3 regions of the Pseudoalteromonas sp. RB2-MNA-CIBAN-0110 genome follow, and region 2 is predicted to be linked to each of the others. Evidence: predicted binding sites of a transcription regulator. Region 2 holds the regulator's gene; each other region holds the start of a gene.

Region 1 (7,676 bases), on a different contig from region 2:
GCCTTACCTTCACGTAACAGTAAAACTAATACCGAGCCACATCAAAAGAAATTACTTAAGCTAGAAATTTCATTGACTTATAAATTTAACGATTAATTAACGCGCAAGATTCAAACAACAATAAAATTCACCGAATTAGTTTTTCTAATCTGAAAATACAAATTTTCTAGTTTGAACAAAAAGATGATCTTACGTATTATTCTCCCATACCGAACTAGCGCACCGAATGAGATAGTTTCATTAAGCCAAGTTCTTAGTAATAGGATATTTTATCGTATTACATTGTTTTACTCTTTCTGGATAAAACCAAATTCAGTAAAACGTAGTTCCCTGGATTACTTCCTTCAACTTGTTGTTTGCCCGCATTTTTTGCGGGCTTTTTTTTGCCTACAATTTAGTGCGCTACATACTTTATTTATAAACTAATAATTGCTCTACCTATTTTACAATAAGTAATTCGGTTACTAGTTTGAATGGTACGCAGGATAGCTTCGCGAGTCTTAACGCCCTGTGAATTAACAGTTAACTATAAAGCGTATAAGTATTTTGAAATAACATTTGCAACAGTGTGCTGAGGTTTTGGGTAAAATACCAGCCGTATAAATATTTGAAAGAAAGGGATACTAAGTCAATTACCTGCTGCGCAATAAACCACAGCAAGCAATGTATATGATGAGGCTAGTCTTTTTTAGGAAGTAAATCAAAGTGATGATATGCACTGTCAGACACTATTCGCCCACGCGGAGTACGCTGAATAAACCCTTGCTGAATTAAAAACGGCTCTATTACATCTTCTATTGTTTCACGCTCTTCACCAATAGCTGCAGCTACATTGTCGAGCCCTACTGGACCGCCCATGAATTTTTCAATTATGGCGAGTAAATATTTGCGATCCATATAATCAAAACCACTTTTATCTACATCAATCATATCAAGCGCTTGCTTAGCTACTTCGGCGTTTACTGTGCCGTCAGATTTTACCTGTGTGTAATCGCGTACACGCCGTAATAAACGGTTTGCAATACGTGGTGTACCACGTGAACGTTGTGCAATTTCGGTTGCGCCGTCGTCACACATTTCTAAACCAAGATAATGTGCAGAGCGCCCTACTATGTGCGACAAATCTTCTACAGAGTAAAACTCTAATCGCTGCACAATACCAAAACGGTCACGTAGTGGCGATGTAAGTGAGCCTGCTCGCGTAGTGGCACCAATAAGCGTAAATGCAGGTAAGTCTAATTTAATAGAACGCGCAGCTGGGCCTTCACCAATCATTATATCAAGCTGGTAGTCTTCCATTGCTGGATACAGTATTTCTTCAACTTGCGGGCTTAGCCTATGTATTTCATCAATAAACAGTACATCGCCTTCTTCTAAATTAGTAAGTAACGCAGCTAAATCACCTGCTTTTTCAAGTACAGGGCCGGATGTTGTTTTAATACTTACGTGTAATTCGTTGGCTACGATATTTGCAAGCGTGGTTTTACCAAGCCCTGGTGGGCCAAATATTAATAAATGATCGAGCGCTTCACCACGGGTTCGAGCAGCTTCAATAAAAATTTCCATTTGCTGCTTAACATGAGGCTGGCCTCTGTAGTCGGCTAAAAGTTTTGGTCTTATTGCACGATCTATAGAGTCTTCATTTGTTTTTTCAGTCGCATCAATTAAGCGATCCGCTTCAATCATGGGTTACTCACAACATTGATTTTAAAGATTCTCTAATAAGAACCTCAGTAGACATATCGGGTTTGCTTATCGATTTTACTGCTTTTTGAGCTTGTGGCAATTTATAACCTAATGCAAGCAGTGCCGATACGGCATCATCGGCTGCGTTATTAGCTATTGTCGCATCGCTCATTGGCTCTATTACTGCGCTGTCGCTAAATGGCGTAAATAAATCATTACCCCAATCTTTTAATCTGTCTTTCATTTCGAGTACTAAACGCTCGGCTGTTTTTTTACCTACACCGGGTAATTTAACTAGCGACGTTGAGTCTTCGTTATTTACACAGCTTACAAATTGCTTTGCCGACATGCCCGATAAAATAGCTAAGCCAAGTTTTGGCCCAACGCCATTTGCTTTTAATAGCTCTCTAAACAAGGCACGTTCAACTTTATTATTAAAACCAAATAATAGCTGAGCATCTTCACGCACTACAAAGTGGGTGTAAACAATCGCGTTTTCACCAATTTTTGGTAAATCGTAAAAACAGGTCATTGGCATTTGTACTTCGTAACCGACACCACTTACTTCGAGTAATATTTCTGGTGGCTGTTTTTCGACTAAAATACCATTTAAGCGGCCTATCATAGTTATTTCCTTAAACGTCCTCTAACGGTTTTGCTTGCGCTACCCGCTAGTTTAATTAAATTTTGTTCTGAGTGAGCGTGGCAAATCGCAATAGCGAGTGCATCAGCTGCATCGGCCTGTGGCGTACCTGGTAGTTTTAAAATATTTTTTACCATGTGTTGCACTTGAGTTTTATCAGCGCCACCGTTGCCTACTACTGCTTGCTTAATTTGCCTAGCTGAGTATTCAAATACGGGTAAGTCGGCCATTGCAGCGCCAACAATCGCCGCGCCTCTAGCTTGGCCTAGTTTTAAAGCTGAATCGGGGTTATGCGCCATAAATACTTTTTCAATGGCAAAAGTTTCTGGCGAAAACTGTTCAATAAGCTGTGTAATGCCTTGATAGATCATTTTAAGCCTAACCGGAAAAGGATGATCGGCTAACTTAATACAACCACTGCCTAAGTATGTAAATTTAGAACCTTGGTGGGCAACAACGCCATATCCGGTCAAACGTGAACCAGGATCGATCCCTAAAATAATGGCCAAACAGCACTCCATTGTTATTATTTTTAAATTACGCTAATAATGCCAGAGCACTGTATAAATTACCAGTACAAAGAAAAACAAAAATGCCCACGTGTTAGGTGGGCATTTGAAGGAGCATGTTAGTTTAAGCTTACCCTAGGGCACGCACTAATCCTTGGGTATTTTGTTTAAGTGTTCGGGCAATCATTAAATAGCCTAAACCAGCCACAAATACACCGCCAGCTACAGGACCAATAATCCATATATGCGGGTGTAACTTACCTGCTAAATCAAACATTTGTTGCTGCACAATTAAAAGTGCTATATCACTAAAAAATGCAGCAACTAAGCCAGCTAAACCGCCGAGTAATAAAAACTCGTACAAGGTCGCGTTTTTAATTAATCGACTTTTAGCGCCAAGCGTTCGCAGTATTACAATTTCTTGCATACGCTCACCTAAACTAGCTTGCACTTGCGATATAAGTACAAGCGCGCCACACAGCACAACAATTGCAAGTACAAAGCCAATGGCGAGTGATACTTGCGAAATAGTTGTTTGTATTTGCTTAACAAAGTTATCAATATCAATCGCTGTAATAGTAGGGTAAGTACGCAATAACTGGCTAAAGTCACGCTTTTGATCTGGGTTTATACGTACCGACGAAATATACGTCGCCGGAAAATCTGCAAGTACATCTGGGCTTAAAATAATAAAAAAGTTAGGTTTAAGCGTGGCCCAATTAACTTTGCGCACACTGGTGATTTTAGCATCGAACGACTGCGAACCAATTAAAAATGTGAGCGTATCGCCTATCTCAACATCTAAACGCTCAAGCATCGACTCCTCTACTGAGGCTTCAGCCATCGCATTTTCACCAAACCACGTGCCTTGTGTTACTTCATTTTGGTCAGGCACATCTTTAAGCCATGTAAGGTTTAGCTCGCGGCCAATACCTGCACGTGCTTCTTCGTCTTTTTTCTCGTTGTCTTGCAGCGATACAGAACGTGCTACCAACTCGCCGTTTACCGCATTTACGCGTCCACGAATAGTGGGATAAAACTCTGATACCTGAATATCTTTTTGTGCTAAATACTCATTAATTGGCTCAAGCTCATTTTGCGTAATATTAACTAAAAACGCATTAGGCGCATCGGCAGGAAGTTGCGACTGCCAATCAGATATCATGTCGTTTTTAAGTACCACTAAAAACAGCAGTAATTTAATCGCTAATGAAAAACTAATTAACTGTACCGCGTTCACATTTGCACGCTTTTGAATAGATGCAATTGCAAGCGACCAACTGTTACCTGGCTTAAGCCCTAATTTTCGACCGCCACCAAATATTAATTTAGATATCAAAAACAACACACCAATTAGCGCAAGCGTTGAGGCAAACAAAATAAGCGTTATTTTTATGTTGTTACTAAATAACCACATTAATAAAAACACAGTTAGCGCACTCATGCCTAAATGCACACGACTTACTGCCAACTTGTCACCTAAGTTACGGCGCAGCACTCTAAGCGGTGGAATATCAAATAAATCAAATAACGGTTTAATAGAAAACATAACAGCACAAATTACGCCAGTGCTTATAGCCACCAGCCAAGGTTTAAAGCCACCTAAAGGTAGCTCTGTGCCCATACTTTTTGATAAGTAACTTGTTGCTATTTCTTGCAAGCCATAACCAATTAACAGCCCAATACTTACCGCCATTGCACATACAAGCAATAAATGGAGCATGTATATTTTGCGGATCATTGAACGGCTACCGCCTAGCGTTTTCATCATCGCTACTGGGTCGTATTGTCGTTCACAATAACGTTTTGCTGAAACGGCTATAGCCACTGCGGCTAAAATAATACCTAATAGGCCGGCAAGTAATAAAAAGCTCTCTGCACGGTTTAAACTATTTGAAATAGGTGATTGACGGTCTTTAACGCCGTACCATTGTTGGTTTTCTTTCATTTGTGGTTTAAGCCACTCGTAAAAGCTATTTATATCGGCCTCACTACCTGCATAAAGTTGGCGATAATAAACACGACTACCTGGCTGCACAACTTCGGTTTTTGCCACATCGTCAATATTAATAAGCACGCGGCGGCTGCTCGAAAATACATTAAATGGCGCATCGGGCTCTTCTACAATCACTTTTGAAACATTAAATAATGCAGCGCCAAGCTCTACTTGCGCGCCTATATCAATATTTAAACTGTAAAATACTGATTCACTTAGCCACACATTACCAGGCGTTGGTCCGCTATTAGCAACCTTAGTTTCACCTGTTAAGGTATCTTTAACTTTTAACTGCCCTTTTAACGGGTACGCATTAGATGCCGCTTTTACTGAGCTAAACTGCATTTCATCATCGGCAAACAACATAGTGTCGAAGTACACCATTTGCGCCGTTTTTAAATTTTGGCTCTGTGCTCTAGTAATAAAAGCAGTGTCGAGAACATGATCGCTTGCAAGTACACGGTCTGCTGCAATAAAAGCACTGCTTTTTTGCGCAATACTTTGCCCTATTCGCTCAGTAACCATAGACAGTGTAAGCACGGTTAAAACAGCAAGGGCGATAGCTGCGCTTATAACTGTTAGCTCACCACGGCGAAATTCTCGCGAAAATAACTTAAGCGCTAACTTAACCCACATTAGCAACGTCCTCTACTTGGCTTTTTACCAGTAAGCCCGCTTCTATTTGAATAATGTGCTCACATTTTTGTGCAAGCCCTTCATCGTGAGTAACCAAAATAAGCGTAGTGCCGTGTTGCGTGTTTAAATCAAATAATAAGGATTCAATCATTTTACCGTTTTTGCTGTCTAAATTAGCCGAAGGCTCATCAGCAAATAGTATTTTAGGTGTACCAATAAATGCTCGCGCAATAGCAACACGCTGTTGTTCACCGCCAGAGAGTTGCGACGGGTAATGATCAATTCGATGGCTCAAGCCTACTTTTTCAAGTAATGCAATTGCTTGCTCTTTTGCATCACTTTCACCAGCAAGCTCTGCTGGCAGCATAACGTTTTCTAATGCAGTTAAGCTTTGTACTAACATGAACGATTGAAACACAAATCCAATTTTAGCCGCGCGCAGTGCAGCACGCTCTTCTTCATCTAAATTGTGTAATGGCTCGCCATCTAAAAATATTTCGCCGCTGCTTGCGGTATCCAGCCCTGCTAATAAACTGAGTAACGTTGATTTACCAGAGCCCGACGTGCCAACAATAGCAACAGACTCGCCATGCTTGACATTAAAGCTGATGTCGCTGAGGATGGGCAGCTCACCTTCAAAGGTAGAGACTACTTTAGACAAACCATTAACCTGAATTATATTTAATTGAGAAAGCGCTGACATATGACTCATTCAATCCTTCGTTTAGTATTCATTTTATTTTTAGTTATCAAACCGCTGAGCGCAGCAGCCGACAACACGATTTTAATACTCGGTGACAGTTTAAGCGCAGCCTACGGACTTCAACAAGAAGAAGGCTGGGTAAAATTGTTACAAGATAAATACGATGACGAACAAGCCGACATTGAACTTATCAACGCCAGTATTAGTGGCGAAACATCTGGTGGAGCCCTACGCCGTTTAGATGCATTGCTTGAGCAATACGAACCCACTCATGTACTAATAGAGCTTGGCGCTAACGACGGTTTACGTGGTTTTCCAGTTAAAAAAATGCAAGCTAACTTAACGTCTCTTATTCAAAAAAGCCAAGCAACTAATGCGATGACCGCCTTAATGGAGATTTACATTCCCCCTAATTACGGTCCGCGTTATAGCAAAATGTTTACAGACACTTTTTCGCGCGTTAGCGAAGAAACAAATGCGCATTTAATGAACTTTTTTATGCTAGATATTGCCAGCCAATCTGATCTAATGCAAAACGATAGTTTACACCCTAACAAAAAAGCCCAACCATTAATACGAGATGAGATGTATGACTCGATCAAAAAGTGGTTAAATAAAGACTAGCCAATTAATACACCGCAAGAGTGCCTTTTTAGGTCTCTTGCGTAATAAACACCCAAACAAACAATCGCTTATTGATTTTTAAAAAAATACACGTACTATTGCATACAAATCGGTATGTGGCGCAGCTTGGTAGCGCACTGTCATGGGGTGGCAGGGGTCGAGAGTTCGAATCTCTCCATACCGACCAATTAATTCCTCTTTATTTCAAATTGTTATAAATTAAACTCTCTTCTTTATCGCACAATTAAATTAGTGCTTTTAAATATATATCGCACATTTATCGCACAACACATACCTTAAATTATTTTATACTTTTAAGGTATAAAAGGGGGGGATATATAGGAAGACAGCTAATGGCCCCCTTATAAACCAGCTTTATCATTATTTTAAAAAATAAACACATTTAACTTGTCTCCATGTTTTTCAAATTGTAATTTTAATCTAAAAGTACATTAGAGAATGTTATGCACATCAATCAAAAAAGAAAAACCACTTCACACTTATTATTTGATGAAATTATTTGTGCAATTGTGTTTGGCTCAATACCCTGTCTTTTAGTACTACAATTTTCAGGTGTAGAAGGCCTAGTTAGCTTTTTCGAAGGGATTACTCCCCCTGACTATCTAATATACTACTTTCTTCTACTGACTATTTTGCATAGTGTTGTTTGGGCTATTTCTAAATACAGCTTGTCTTTATCCGATTCTACTAGAACGTTTAAATACAGATTACATGCACTTTCATATCAAGTTGGTTTTAATCTAGTAGGTTTTTATCGAGCTATAGCAGGTTCACTCCCTTTCATTGCAATACCTATATTAATTTATGATTCGACAAGAGATAGCACCCTTAAAGCTATATTTATGCTTTTATTTTCAA
Region 2 (7,676 bases):
TTCAATCGTTCCGGGCAGGGCAGAAGTAACGCCGCTCGCGCGCAAAAAGGACAAGATGTGGAAATAGAGTTCCCGATTTTTCTTGAAGAGACTTTAGTTGATACCGTTAAGCCTGTTGAGTTTATGTTACCGCAGCGAGATAGTAGTGGTCGTGTCTCTGAAATTAAAAAATCACTTAAAGTGAAAATTCCCGCAGGTTCAGTAAATGGCGAACGAATTCGACTAAAAGGGCAAGGCGGATTAGGGTCAGCGAACGGGCAAAATGGCGATTTGTACTTACAAATTAGTTTAGTGCCCCACCCATTATTTGATGTTGAAGGTCATAACCTAAATATAGTCGTCCCTCTTGCACCATGGGAAGCGGCTCTTGGTACAAAAATAAATTTACCTACGTTGGCAGGCAAAATCCAATTAACTATTCCATCTAATAGTCAGTCTGGTCAACGCTTGCGTATTAAAGGTAAGGGATTAATGAGTAAAAAAGCCAAAGGTGATTTATTTGCTGTGCTTAAAATTGTTAATCCAACATCTGTTGATGATACCAGTAAAAAACTTTGGGAAGAATTAGCCGAAAAAGCTCACTTTGATCCCCGTAATAACTGGAGCAAGCCATAATGCAAATTATCGTGACACAAAAAGATGATTTACTTACTAGCAAAGAGCTATGTTTGAGTAGTGATATTAGCGAAGCAATTTTATATGAGCTAGTTGAGCACAATATTGCGGTTCCAATTGAGGGGAAGCATGTTACGCAGTGGCAATTTACGGTATCTGCAGTGACCTTAGTTAAAAAAGCGGCCCGTATTCAACATGACTTTTCGTTAGATTGGTCGGCAATAGCTTTAGTTTTACAATTGCTGGATGAGCGTGATGAGTTGATTTTCGAAAACGAAATGTTAAAGCGACATTTGAGTCGATTTAAACACTTGGAATAAAATCTGCCCTTGGGTACTTCCTAGGGCTTATTTACTCTTTGGTGAGAGTGCGCTAGTTCTTAAAAACCAATATGACTACTTTGATTTATTCTTACTTTTAATTCGGATAAATCGTTTTAGTCGTATGTTTTGCATAAGTAGTAATATTCCACTTAGGCAAAAAAGTACGCTGGTTGCTGCAAAACTAATAAGCAGCGGATTATTAAAATCCTCTCGCTCATCGTAATCCATAATATGTAACATCCAAAAAAAGTCGAAAATTCGCCATAGTGTGCTGCGAACGGTGATAACTTTGCCGTTATTTTCTGACAAATACAGTGTTGTGTTAAATGTGTCGTCAAATTGTACCTGCCAAACATTGGTTTTATATCCAACTTCTCGCATACCTTGCTTTAGCAGTACAGCGCTTGTCACTTGAGCATCAATAAGTAAGTGTGCTTTAGCATTTGCGGTAATTTGTATTTTAGTTGGCGGCTCAAAAGGCCGGCCTGTTATACCGTTAAAGCTTTGCTGTTCATCTTTATTTATTACTGTAATTATAGGTGTGGTTAAAAAGTTCTCAAAAATTATTTGTGTTGGATTAACCACCTGAGATGCAATATCGTTAAGGGAGGCAACATAATCAGCCTGCGTAAATGGGTTATTAAGAGTACGTGTTGCAAGATGCTCCCCATGAACTTTATCAAGAGGAATAGCGCTCATGACTAAACCGCCTAATAGCCAAGCTAAAATTTGTAATGTGAGCAAATAACCGAGCCATTTATGTAACTTGCGAGCATACTTAAATATTTTTTTATTCATGTTTTAGTCTTATTATTTTTAGAGGCTAGTTTATTACATTAATGGGATTAGTTACTGCGACATTTTGTCGCAGTTTAAACTATAGCTTACTGTAATCATTTAAAAATAAAAAAGATTACACTTAAATTGCTAACATGACTTATTTGTTTAATTGAGCTGAGTGTTTGATATCCAGCTAGCTTTAAACGCTAAAAAATACTTAAAAGCTGCGAAATATCTATATAAAGTGGTTAATAGAGCATAGTTGATTTGGTATAACGGTAAAACTGCGTTAAAGTTTGCAATGAAATTATTAGAGGATAAATACGAAACGATGTCGGAAATTCAATTTTTAAATGTAGATCTTGAGCTTGAATCAAAGCAAGATATTAGTTTGCTAGTGGCAGACTTGAAAAAAGTCGCGACGATTTTACATTATGACAAAGACGAATACCGTCAATTAGCGCGTATTGAAGCAACAGGTGTAGTAAACACGCCTGACAAAGCAATAAACCATATATGTGAGCTTATTGAATCGTGTTCGCGTAACGCGCTAAAGCAATGGTTAAGCTGTTCACGTAGAACGTTTGATATTGGTTTTGAATCAGGCACTTCCCCTAAGTGCTTTAATCAAGCCTTAGATGCAGATACATTACTACGTATATCTGCGATTGGTGCGGGTATGGAAATTACAATTTACCCAATCGAAAAGTAACTACCTTCGCTCTACGACTGCTGCGGTCATTTTTGATACGCAGCACAGCTCATTGCGGCTATTTGTAATTTTTATTTCCCACACTGAACTACGTTTGCCAATATGAAACGCTCTTGCCGTTGCTGTTAAAGTGCCGTTGCGAGATGCTTTTAAATGACTTGCGCTAATTTCCTGCCCCACGCAGTAAAATTTTGTAAAATCGACAACAAAGTTAGCTGCATAGCTGGCAACTGTTTCGGCAAGTACAACGTTAGCACCGCCGTGAACCATTCCCATTGGGTTATGATGCTCAGGAATTGCCGGCATAGTGGCTACTAAGTAATCATCACCAATTTCAGTGACTTCTATTCCCATGGTTTTCATTAATGTTCCTTGGCCATCAATGCCTTGTTCTAACTGCTTGCACAGCTCTAAAGTGATGGGCTGGTACCAAATACTCATAATGACTCCTTTGCTTTTTTAATCATTTATAAACCTAGCTTTAGTTATATCCCTAAAATGTACACAAGTGAAATTACTTTGGCTATTTTAAGGCTTAATTTAAATTTGCGATTTTTATTTAACTGTATATACTCACAGTTAAATATACTGTATGGAAAACCAGTTGTATGCGACCATTAACGAACCGCCAAGCTCAAATACTCGAACTAATTAAAGTTTTTATTAAAGACACTGGTATGCCTCCTACACGTGCTGAAATAGCGCAAACATTAGGTTTTAAAAGTGCCAATGCTGCTGAAGAACATTTAAAAGCACTTGCTAAAAAAGGCGCAATTAAAATGAAACCAGGTGCAAGCCGTGGTATTCAGTTAATTGAAGAAGAAGAGCCAGAACAATTAGGTTTACCGCTTATAGGGCGTGTTGCTGCTGGTTCACCTATTTTGGCGCAAGAGCACGTTGAAAGTCACTGCAAAATCGATCCATTAATGTTTAAACCGGCTGCAGATTTTTTACTACGCGTTAACGGTATGAGCATGAAAGATATTGGTATTATGGATGGTGATTTACTTGCTGTACATCGTACTCAAACCGCTGAAAACGGGCAAGTTGTTGTTGCCCGCCTAGACGAAGACGTAACTGTAAAACGTCTTGAGAAAGCGGGTCGTAAAGTATTACTTCATGCTGAAAACGACGATTTTGAATCTATTGAAGTAGATCTTGAAAATGAGTCTTTTAATATTGAAGGCTTAGCCGTTGGCGTTATAAGAAACGCTGATTGGATGTGACTTTAAAAATAGCTTTTAAACAAGCAGTTTTATAAATGCGTACTAATTAGTACGCATTTTTTGTTTTAAATTCGCACTAAAAATAGGGCATAAATAGCTCACTGACAATTTAAGCTGTAAACTTTTTTGCACTTATATTTTCCCCCTTCGAATGCGTTAAACCCCTTTGTTTTGCTCATCTTTTGAACTTACTGTTACCTAGTTGGTTACTGATTTTTTATTAATTACTCAATATCACCTGATTGTTTTTTATACTAAAACTTGCTTGTTGTTCATTTTTTAGCTAATTATTAATGTGCTGAGCTAATAATAACTCACAGCTTTTTAGTTTTGAGAACACACAATATACACAAACCCGTTGTTGGCGCAGCAAAACCAATCAATATTAAATGAGATTGACTAAAAAAATAAAAATAACGAATTGGCGTTTAAGCCGTATGCCTCTTCGCTTTGCATTCGCAATAGCATCAAAGGAGCCGTCACATGGGTAAACTGACCTCTACCTTGTGGCTTATATTATGTGTTTTTTCGCACCCAGTTTTGGCTAACAGCCAATACAATATGCGCAAAGGCGTAACCGATATAAGCAATAATGTATATCAGCTGCACATGACCATATTTATAATATGTTGTGTGATTGGGGTGATAGTGTTCGCAATTATGTTTTGGGCACTTATTCATCACCGTAAATCTAAAGGGGCTGTACCTGCCCAATTTCACGAAAGCACTAAAGTAGAAATACTTTGGACTGCAATCCCGTTTGTTATTTTAATTGCTATGGCAGTACCAGCCACTAAAACCCTAATTGCAATGGAAGATGCCAGCAAAGCTGATCTCACTATTAAAATTACAGGCTCGCAATGGAAATGGCATTATGAATATATGGGTGAAGATGTAGAGTTCTACTCTATTTTATCTACCCCGCAAGATGAAATAGCGAATCTTGCAGATAAAAATCCTAACTACTTACTTGAGGTTGATAAACCTCTCGTACTGCCAATAAATCAAAAAGTACGATTTTTAATGACTTCTGACGATGTTATTCACTCTTGGTGGGTACCTGATTTTGCAGTTAAAAAAGATGCGAATCCCGGCTTTATAAACGAAACATGGACGAACATAAACGAAGAAGGTACTTACCGAGGCCAATGTGCTGAGTTGTGTGGTAAAGATCATGGCTTTATGCCCGTTGTGGTGGTCGCTAAATCTGAGGCTGATTTTAAAACGTGGCTTGCAGATGCAAAGCAAGCTAAACAAAAAGCAGCATTAGCAGATGCCGCATTACTTGATAAAACCCTCCCAAAAGAAGAATTAATGACTTTAGGCGAACAAGTATATATGGCCAATTGTGCTGCATGTCATCAGCCTACTGGCATGGGGTTACCGGGTGTATTTCCTGCACTTAAAGGCAGCCCTATAGTGCTTGGCGATATAAAAGATCACATTGATGTAGTTATCCATGGGCGACCCGGTACGGCAATGCAAGCATTTGCCAAACAGTTATCTATAAAGCAATTAGCAGCGGTTATTACTTATAAACGTAATGCGTGGGGTAATGATACGGGTGATGTTATTCAACCGAGTCAAATACAGGCAGCACTTGATGCCAAAGTGGAGGCGAACTAATGAGTAGCATAGTAGAACAATCTAACGCCAATGAAGCTCATCATGCTCATCACCCAGCTAAAGGTTTTAAACGCTGGCTTTACACAACTAATCATAAAGATATAGGTAGTTTATATTTAATTTTTTCGCTGACCATGTTCTTAATTGGTGGTGGAATGGCCATGGTGATCAGAGCTGAATTATTTCAACCAGGTTTACAGTTGGTCGATCCTCACTTTTTTAATCAAATGACCACAGTGCATGGTTTAATTATGGTGTTTGGTGCGGTTATGCCGGCCTTTACAGGCCTTGCTAACTGGATGATACCACTCATGATTGGCGCGCCAGATATGGCATTGCCAAGAATGAATAACTGGAGCTTTTGGATTTTACCGTTTGCGTTTTTAATCCTATTGGCATCGTTATTTATGCCTGGTGGGGGTCCTGCATTTGGTTGGACTTTTTATGCACCACTGTCTACAACATACAGTAATGATAATACTGCATTGTTTGTATTTGCCGTACATATTATGGGGATTAGTTCAATAATGGGCGCAATCAATGTGATTGTAACCATAGTGAACTTACGTGCCCCAGGCATGACATGGATGAAGTTGCCCTTATTTGTATGGACGTGGTTAATTACTGCCTTTTTATTAATAGCGGTAATGCCAGTGCTTGCAGGAGCTGTCACTATGGTACTTACCGATAAGTATTTTGCGACCAGCTTTTTTGATGCCGCAGGCGGTGGCGACCCGGTGATGTTCCAACACATTTTTTGGTTTTTTGGTCATCCCGAAGTATACATAATGATTCTTCCTGCCTTTGGCATTATATCTACAATAATACCTACCTTTTCTCGTAAAAAACTTTTTGGCTATGCCTCAATGGTATACGCCACATCCTCCATAGCACTATTGAGCTTTATTGTATGGGCTCATCATATGTTTACCACTGGGATGCCGGTCGCTGGCGAGTTGTTTTTTATGTACGCGACCATGCTTATATCGGTACCTACAGGAGTAAAAGTATTTAATTGGGTTGCCACAATGTGGAAAGGCTCAATAACTTTTGAAGTGCCAATGCTTTTTAGTATTGCGTTTATTGTGCTGTTTACCTTAGGTGGCTTTTCGGGTTTGATGCTGGCAATTACACCTGCTGACTTTCAGTACCACGATACTTATTTTGTAGTGGCGCATTTTCATTATGTATTAGTAACAGGGGCTGTGTTTTCGATAATGGCAGGTGCTTATTATTGGCTACCCAAATGGACAGGCAACATGTTTAATATCACGCTAGCTAAATGGCATTTTTGGCTATCGCTGGTGAGTGTGAACGTACTGTTTTTTCCTATGCATTTTGTAGGGCTTGCCGGTATGCCGCGTCGAATTCCCGATTATGCACTTCAATTTGCCGACTTTAACGCAATCATAAGTATTGGTGGATTTGCCTTTGGTTTATCGCAATTGTTGTTTGTAGCTGTGGTAATTAAATGCGCGCGTGGCGGTGATAAAGTGCCTGCAAAAGTATGGGAAGGGGCAGAAGGGCTTGAGTGGGAAGTTGACTCTCCAGCGCCATATCATACTTTTTCTACGCCGCCGGTAATTAAGTAATGACACACGCACCGCTACTCAAACGTTTGGTACTTATTTGCATAGGCATGTTTGCCTTTGCCTTTGCTTTAGTACCTTTGTATGACGTGTTTTGTGATGTAACAGGGCTTAATGGAAAACCTTCGCTTGAGCAAGCAGAGCAAAGTACACAAATAGTACAAAACCGAGAAGTCGGCGTTAGCTTTACTACTCACGCACAAAGTGGTGCACCGTTTGAAGTTAAATCAAAAGAATACAGTGTAGTGGTAAAACCCGGTGCAATGCGTGAAGTAATGTTTAGTGCTAAAAATAACAGCAACCTAGATAAAGTAATGCAGGCTGTACCATCAGTCTCGCCAGGTAAAGCGGCAAAGTATTTACACAAAATAGCCTGTTTTTGCTTTGATCAGCAACCTCTAAAAGCAGGGGAAGAACTTGAATTTAAATTACTTTTTTATGTTGATACCGCACTGCCGAGCGATATTGAAGAATTAACTTTATCTTATACCGTATTTGATATTAGTGAACAGCTGGTGGCAAGTAACAACTAGCTTTTTAAACTAGTGTGAAACTAGGAGTAAATAAAATGAATCAAGAATATGAGCATTATTACGTACCTGAGCAAAGCCCATGGCCTATTGTAGGTGCTGTTGCATTGTTTTTTATTGCAGTAGGGGCAGGCTTGACTGTTATGAGTGTAGGTAAAGAAGGTGGTAGCGGGGTTTATCTGCTTTATGCCGGTATTGCTGTACTTGTGTATATGTTGTTTAGCTGGTTTAAAAATGTAATTAATGAATCGGACCAAGGTTTGTACTCAGCACAA
Region 3 (7,676 bases), on a different contig from region 2:
GCTTTGGTAACAGGCGTATTATCTGATTTCTCTTGTTGGCCGATATCGCCTTTTTTATAAATGGCCATAATTGCATCGCCAGCACGCTCAGCTAATTCAATACACGGTTCGATTAATTTATTCATCGGCAGCTCCAGACGCTAAATACTTATCTAATAATAGCAAAGCTGCAACACTGCGTGCTTCGGTAAAATCTTCTTGGTCTAATAATGACTGCCACTGAGTTAATGGCCACTTAACAACAACAAGCGGCTCTGGTTCGTCGCCAATAAGGGTTTGTGGGTATAATTGCTTAGCAAATAAAATATGCATAGTGGCATTAAAGTAACTCGGCGCCATTGTTACTGTTCTTAATGGTTTAAAATACTCAGCACCAAAGCCAATTTCTTCTTTAAGCTCTCTGTTAGCAGCTTGCTCTGGCGTTTCGCCCGGATCGATTAAGCCTTTAGGAAAACCTAACTGGTAATCGTTTGTGCCCGCACAGTATTCACGTACAAGTAGTAATTCGTTGTCTGCACTTAACGGAACAATCATCACTGCTCCCCGGCCACCGCCGCGAATTCGCTCATACTGGCGCTCTTCGTTATTAGAAAACTTTAGCTCTAAAGACTCCACAGTAAACAGGCGGCTTTTAGCGACAACATTGTTACTGAGGATTTGTGGTGGTGTTGGGTGCTTTTTCTGTGTCATTGGCGTTAATTTGCTATCATGGCAGTTAGTTCAATAATAAACCTTATAAGTTGAAATTCCTATGTTAAATTGGTCAAAAATCGATACCGTTTTGCTCGACATGGATGGAACATTACTCGATTTACATTACGACAGTCATTTTTGGCTTAACGTTATTCCTGCGCAACACGCATTAGCAAGGGGCATTAGCCTAGATGCAGCTAAAGCAGATATTTTAAAATGCTATCAAGCTGTGAGCGGTCAAATACAGTGGTATTGTTTAGATTATTGGGAGCAGCAATTAAGCTTGCCTATAATGGAGCTTAAACGAGAGTCTCAGCATTTAATTAAAATGCGCGAAGACGTACCTCATTTTTTAACTGAGCTTAAAAAAGCAGGCAAAGAGTTAATTTTACTTACCAACGCCCACCCTGAGAGTGTCATGCTGAAATTTGAGCATACAGCGATTGATAACTACCTAGATGGTGTAGTGTCTACTCATGAATATGGAGTAAGTAAAGAGCAGCAAAGTTTGTGGCACCAAGTACAAAAAGACTTAGGGTTTAATAAGCAGCGCACTTTGTTTGTAGATGACAGTGTGCCGGTATTAAATGCCGCACGAGAATACGGCATCGAGCACTTACTTGCAGTTGCTAACCCAGATAGCCAACAACCACATAACGAAATAGCCGATTACCTAAGTGTTACCGACTATCGTAAGATTATCTAACTCAACTTACGTGACTTAAATTTTTGGGTAACGCGCTTCTAGCCCTTGATATACTAACTTTGCAAAATCTGCATGTTCTGTATCAAGGCTTTTAACTACTTCAACTAAATGCTCGTTATCTTCTTGCCCATTCCATTCTTTAATATAGCTACCATCTTTGTAACCGTGATCTTGGCGGAAAAAGTTTAACGTGTTTTTACCTACGTAGCCGCGATATAAATCATCAATATCCATACCCATTTGCGCCATACAGCCGGCAAAGGCACCTGCATTAAACGTTTTATCAGCAACAGCAGACGCCGCCAATATCTCTAGTGTTTGTTTAAAGTCATCAGCTTGTTGAGCATTGCTAAGCTCAGTTTCAAGTTGCTTTGCTAAGTCTTCGTAGCTAGTTTCACCGTCAATTCTAAGCGATAGACCAAAATGAAAAATATCAACCAACTCTAAAATAACTTGTTCAGTATCTGGTGTTTGTTTTTTCCACCATTTCCAACCATGATGATCCAACATTTCAGCACACTCAACCCAAATAGCGCGGTACCATTTAAACCCTTGAGTAAACCATTGCTCATGTACTTTAGTATTCATGGCGTTTTGCATTTCTAGCATCACTACTAGCTTGTTTAAATTGGCAGACATATCAGTTCCTGTCGTTTTGATTGGCGTAATGTTCGTTGGTGTAATAATACAGATAAAATGCTGATTGTGCATTGCTGTATATTTTTATTAGTGTGCTAGTTATGTTTATCGTGACGTCGTAAACTCATGCCATGAATCAATTAAATCAATGAAATCTTCAAAGCCACAACCACTACTTAAACCATTTTCTTCAAGCGCTAAATCGTCATCTTGATACGCTATTAGGTCTTCGCTGTCTTGATGAAGCGCATGGGCTTCAAATAATGCTTCGTCTTTCGTTAATATTAAATCTATTTCTTGGCCTTTTAGCGTTAGCGGCTCATAGCTTGAACTCACCGATGCAATAAGCGCTTGCACCATGGCTACTTTGTCTTTGCCTATTTCTTCGTTTAGCCAGCGACCAATAATAGCGTGTTCACTGCTTATTTTAATACGTAGCCCACTAATAGGGTCGCGAATAAATTGATATTCCATAGGGTTTGCCTGTAAATCTTTAATTGGGTAATTATATACGTAAACGCCCGTAAACCACAGGACATATAAAGTAAAATAGCGCCACATGGGCGCTATTTTACTCAACTTGAAAACCGTTAACTTCGCGATCTATAACGCGCTGCGTCAATAATCGACCATAAGTAAATAATAGGCACAAGTACAAAGCCTACAAGCACATAAATTAGTGCGTAACTTATTATAATAGCGAGTGCAAAAAATATAGCCGCTAAAATACGCCCTTGCACTAACTGCCCTAAACCAGGAAAAAATATATTACATAATGCTGCGATTACGTTACCGCCAGAACCTTGATCTGCCATACTAACCTCTGTATTTATTTGATTTTATAATTATTTACTTACACACTCTATGCCAATTTATTAAAGCTTACAAATCAAATAGTTAAATTAGTCTAGATTTAGAGAGTTAGTAAATTTTGCTAACTTTAGGTCAAATTAGCAATTTTTGTTATGTGTTTGCACTTTTCTATTCGCTCAATTAATTAGCAAGTTACTCGTTTTGAACACTATTTTATAAATAGCTGTTTATAAAAACAGTATTTTATTTAGCCTAACAAAAACACCTGTTATACTGGCCACAATATTGATTAAAAAGGCGTAACGATGGACGTTTCACAATTACTCGATGGCTTAAATGACAAACAACGCGATGCCGTTGCAGCCCCACTACAAAACATGCTGGTATTAGCAGGTGCTGGGTCTGGTAAAACACGAGTGTTAGTTCATCGTATTGCGTGGCTTATGCAAGTTGAGCAAGCCTCCGCTTACAGTATTTTTGCAGTTACTTTTACTAATAAAGCCGCTAAAGAAATGCGTGGCCGCGTTGAAGAAACACTAAAGGCCCCTGTAGGTGGCATGTGGATTGGTACTTTCCATGGTTTATCGCATCGTATTTTACGTGCTCATCACCGTGAAGCTAACTTACCTGAAGCCTTTCAAATTTTAGACTCTGACGATCAGCTTAGAATGATCAAGCGCTTATTAAAATCGATGAATATTGATGATAAAAAATGGCCCGCTAAGCAATTTGGCTGGTACATAAGCGCCAAAAAAGATGAAGCACTTCGCCCTAAAGATATCCAAGCATACGATATTAACGAGCAAATGATGCTGCGTGTTTATGCCGCCTATCAAGAGGCCTGTGATAGAGCGGGCCTAGTTGATTTTGCTGAAATATTACTACGCAGCTACGAAGTGTTAAAAAATAACCCTACGTTACTGCGTCATTATCAGCAACGCTTTGCACATATGCTCGTAGACGAGTTCCAAGATACAAATACCATTCAATATGCTTGGTTAAAGTTACTTGCTGGCGATACTAACAGCATTATGATTGTAGGCGACGATGACCAAAGCATTTATGGTTGGCGTGGTGCTAAAATCGAAAACATTAAACGTTTTTTAACTGACTTTAGCGCTGAAACCATTCGTCTTGAACAAAACTACCGTTCAACCGCGACTATTTTGAAAGCGTCCAACGCATTAATTCAAAATAACTCAGAACGTATGGGTAAAAGCTTGTGGACCGACGGTAACGATGGCGAGCCAATCTCTATTTATGCAGCATTTAATGAGTTAGACGAAGCACGCTTTGTAAGTAGCAAACTACGAAGCTGGTTAAATGCAGGTAATGCCCTACAAGATGCCGCAATTTTATACCGTAGTAACGCGCAATCTCGTGTACTTGAGGAGGCCATGCTGCAAGAAGGCTTAAAATACCGTATTTATGGTGGTATGCGATTCTTCGAACGACAAGAAATTAAAGATGCGCTTTCGTATTTACGCCTAGTAGGTAATCGTCAAGACGATGCCGCGTTTGAGCGTGTAATTAATACGCCAGCACGCGGTATTGGTGATAAAACATTGAGCCATATACGAGATTGTGCACGAGCAGAATCGTTACCGCTTTGGTATGCCGCAAAAGCAATTGTAGAACAACAGCACTTATCTGGTCGTGCTTCTGGTGCAGTAAGTAAGTTTGTAGAACTAGTTGAACAAATAGAAGATAAAATTAGCGATCTAACTTTGCATGAGCAAGCCAAGTACACAATTCAAACCTCAGGCTTAATGGCAATGTACCAAGCTGAAAAAGGTGAAAAAGGCCGTGCTCGCGTAGAAAACTTAGAAGAGCTAATTAGCGCATGTGACCAGTACGAACTTCCTGAAGACGAAGAATACAGCTCGCCTTTACAAGGCTTTTTAGCACATACATCACTTGAGTCAGGTGAAGGACAAGCAGAAGAGCACGAAGATGCCGTTCAAATGATGACACTTCACTCAGCTAAAGGATTAGAGTTTCCGTTAGTGTTTATGGTGGGCGTAGAAGAGGGCATGTTCCCTTCTCAGCAAAGTAACGAAGAGTCTGGCCGCTTAGAAGAAGAGCGCCGCCTTTGTTATGTAGGCATGACACGAGCAATGGATAAGTTATACATTAGCCATGCTGAGAGTCGCCGCTTATACGGGCAAGAAAAATACCATAGCCCATCACGCTTTTTACGCGAAATACCTGAGGACTGCGTAGAAGAAATCCGTATTAAAACACAGGTTTCTCGTCCACCTGCCGCCGGGCGTTTTAGCGCATCAGTTAGCCATGCCGCATTTGAAGACAGTGGTTTTAACTTAGGGCAACGAGTTTTGCATGCTAAGTTTGGTGTTGGTACCGTACTTAATTACGAAGGCAGTGGCGCGCAATCTCGCGTACAAGTTAACTTTGACGACCTTGGCAGTAAATGGTTAGTAACGGCCTATGCACGATTACAAGCTGTATAAATCTCACCTAAATGAGTTAGAACAACAACTAGCTGGCGCGTATCATCGTCAGCTAGTGTTGATTACCGGCAGCCCTGCTTGGTGTTATGAATTACTTAACTCATTAATAGATGAAAACAATACACTTGTTGTATCAAAGCAGTGCGCGATTAAAAATTCGTACTGGCCTACTCGCACTCACCAAATTTTAGGGCAAGAATTTGCTCATGCTGTTTATAATGGTTTTAGTGGTTTGCACCCTGATAAACTTGCAGCACTTACCGGCACCGTTAAAGCAGGCGGTATACTGTTTTTATTACTGCCCGAATTAAATGATTTAGCCTTTTGGCAAGACCCCTCATTAAGTACAGTGCAATCACACGGTCAAAGTATTGACTACAGTTTATTTAATAATCGTTTCGCGGCTATTATTAAGCGGTTACCCGCTTTTCATTTTAGTGAACAAAATGGCTGTATTAATAATCTCGTCAGCTCTGTTACGGATAATAAAATTGATTATCTACCACAGCAAAACTGCGTTGAACAAATAGTAAAAGTAGCTAATGGCCGTGCCAACAGACCTTTACTCATTAATGCTGATAGAGGTAGAGGCAAGTCGGCAGCACTTGGCTTAGCTGCCGCAAAATTGACTGATAAAAAAGTAATTATTTGCAGCACTCAGTTTAAAGCGACCCATAGTAGCTTTAAACATTTAGCCAACGAGCTGAGCCTTCAATACAACGCTGAACATAAACAGCTCGCCAACTTGCACTACGTTGCACCTGACGCGTTATTAAATGCATTACCTGAGTGCGATTTATTACTCATTGATGAAGCTGCCGCGATCCCTGTTCCGTTATTGCTAAAAATGCTAGCTCATTACCCTCGTATAGTATTTGCAAGTACACTGGTTGGGTATGAGGGCAATGGTAGGGGTTACACCATTCGCTTTAGTAACTATATAAAAGCGCACTATAAAGCCTCTAAAGTTGTAACGCTTGATGAGCCACTGCGTTTTGCCAAACACGATCCCCTCGAGAAGCACATTCGCACCTTGCTTGCACTCGATGCACAATATAAAGAGTTAAGTAGTGAGCAATTAGAGCAGCCAGTTCATAGCGAAATAACTCAGCAATCCCTTGTAAAAAATGAGCCTTTACTGCAACAAGTTATTGCCCTGCTTGCATTGGCTCACTATCAAAGTAGTGTAAACGATTTACGCCAACTACTAGACGCACCATCGCAACGAATATTCATCAGCAAAATTAACAATCAATTAGTTGGTGTATGTTTAATCGCAATAGAAGGTGGTTTAAGTGAAGAACTTGCTCTACAGGTTATAAGCGGAGAGCGCCGCCCACAGGGTCATTTAATGGCTCAAACCCTCTCACAACTTAGCTTTGATAATGACTACTTAACACAGTTGAGCGCTCGCGTTGTACGAATAGCGATTGATCCGAGTTCTCACAATATGGGTTTTGGTAAAAAGCTACTTAGCTATTGCGAGTCGCAAGTAAAAAGCCAATGTAGTTGGTTTGGTGCAAGCTTTGGCGCAACAGCGCAGCTACTTAACTTTTGGCAAAAACAAGGGTTTGATACCGTAAAACTGGGTTATCAACGCGATAAAAGCACAGCTGAACATTCAGCGCTTGTGGTTAAATGCTTAAGCAATAAAAGTGCAATTATCCAACCTTTGAAAAAGCAGTTTAAAAACGACTTTTTTTATGCTCTTTTAACACATTTTAAAACACTAGATTGGCAACTTGTAAGTATTTTAATTGAAGGATTTAGCGATGAGTTAGTAAGCCTCGAGACTCGCGAACGATTAGCCTTGCTCGTAAACAGTAACTTCACTCAATTTAATATCTCTGCGACTCTCTGGCAGGTAGTGAATCAGTCTCCTTCTTGTATGTCTCAATTAACAGAGTCTGATAAACAACTTTTAATAAAGTTAGTGCTGCAAAATGAATGTAATGAAAAAGTGATTCAACACTTAGGTTTATTAGGAAAAAAGCAGCTTGAGAATCAATTTAAACGTGCCATAAAAAACCTCACTAGTGCCATCTAATAACTCCTAGTTACCTATCTCTATTAAATCTTATCCATCTTTAAGCTATTTATTTAATTTGTTCTATCCTTAAAGCATTAACAGGTAAATTAAGATAAAGGCATGGAATTAATAAACTTTAAAGTGGGCTGCAAAACAATTTCACTTAAAATACTCGATATTTTATTAACAGAGCGCTTTGACAATAATCTAACAACTTTACCCAACAATAATAAAAGCTTTATTGGTGTTAAAGATTATATGGATATACCAACGCCTGTGTTTGATTTAGGTATTATTTTAAATAATATCTCAACCGAACAAAGTA

Evidence for each region. Region 2 encodes LexA, which represses DNA repair genes until DNA is damaged. Its sites were predicted from a motif close to TACTGTATNNNNATACAGTA; they were not measured.
Region 1: ruvC (crossover junction endodeoxyribonuclease RuvC) is a predicted target of LexA. The motif match lies at 2,887-2,906, and genes of this name have one in related genera.
Region 3: uvrD (DNA helicase II) is a predicted target of LexA. The motif match lies at 3,073-3,092, and genes of this name have one in related genera.

The regions. Positions count from the first base shown of each region.
Region 1 is NZ_JBEOOQ010000023.1:5,360-13,035, forward strand. It holds gene ruvB (Holliday junction branch migration DNA helicase RuvB) at 679-1,686, opposite strand; gene ruvA (Holliday junction branch migration protein RuvA) at 1,694-2,311, opposite strand; gene ruvC (crossover junction endodeoxyribonuclease RuvC) at 2,314-2,838, opposite strand; gene AAEY68_RS12265 (ABC transporter permease) at 2,969-5,470, opposite strand; gene AAEY68_RS12270 (ABC transporter ATP-binding protein) at 5,460-6,173, opposite strand; gene AAEY68_RS12275 (arylesterase) at 6,174-6,797, shown strand; tRNA gene AAEY68_RS12280 (tRNA-Pro) at 6,908-6,984, shown strand; gene AAEY68_RS12285 (hypothetical protein) at 7,262-7,676, shown strand, end outside.
Region 2 is NZ_JBEOOQ010000043.1:11,398-19,073, forward strand. It holds gene AAEY68_RS17535 (DnaJ C-terminal domain-containing protein) at 1-615, shown strand, start outside; gene AAEY68_RS17540 (chaperone modulator CbpM) at 615-935, shown strand; gene AAEY68_RS17545 (membrane protein) at 1,011-1,736, opposite strand; gene AAEY68_RS17550 (hypothetical protein) at 2,050-2,430, shown strand; gene AAEY68_RS17555 (PaaI family thioesterase) at 2,431-2,871, opposite strand; gene lexA (transcriptional repressor LexA) at 3,039-3,656, shown strand; gene coxB (cytochrome c oxidase subunit II) at 4,140-5,282, shown strand; gene ctaD (cytochrome c oxidase subunit I) at 5,282-6,874, shown strand; gene AAEY68_RS17575 (cytochrome c oxidase assembly protein) at 6,874-7,404, shown strand; gene AAEY68_RS17580 (cytochrome c oxidase subunit 3) at 7,440-7,676, shown strand, end outside.
Region 3 is NZ_JBEOOQ010000066.1:891-8,566, forward strand. It holds gene cysQ (3'(2'),5'-bisphosphate nucleotidase CysQ) at 1-125, opposite strand, end outside; gene nudE (ADP compounds hydrolase NudE) at 118-690, opposite strand; gene yrfG (GMP/IMP nucleotidase) at 752-1,399, shown strand; gene AAEY68_RS20235 (dUTP diphosphatase) at 1,415-2,038, opposite strand; gene AAEY68_RS20240 (YacL family protein) at 2,144-2,512, opposite strand; gene AAEY68_RS20245 (hypothetical protein) at 2,629-2,853, opposite strand; gene uvrD (DNA helicase II) at 3,157-5,322, shown strand; gene AAEY68_RS20255 (tRNA(Met) cytidine acetyltransferase TmcA domain-containing protein) at 5,300-7,369, shown strand; gene AAEY68_RS20260 (hypothetical protein) at 7,472-7,676, shown strand, end outside.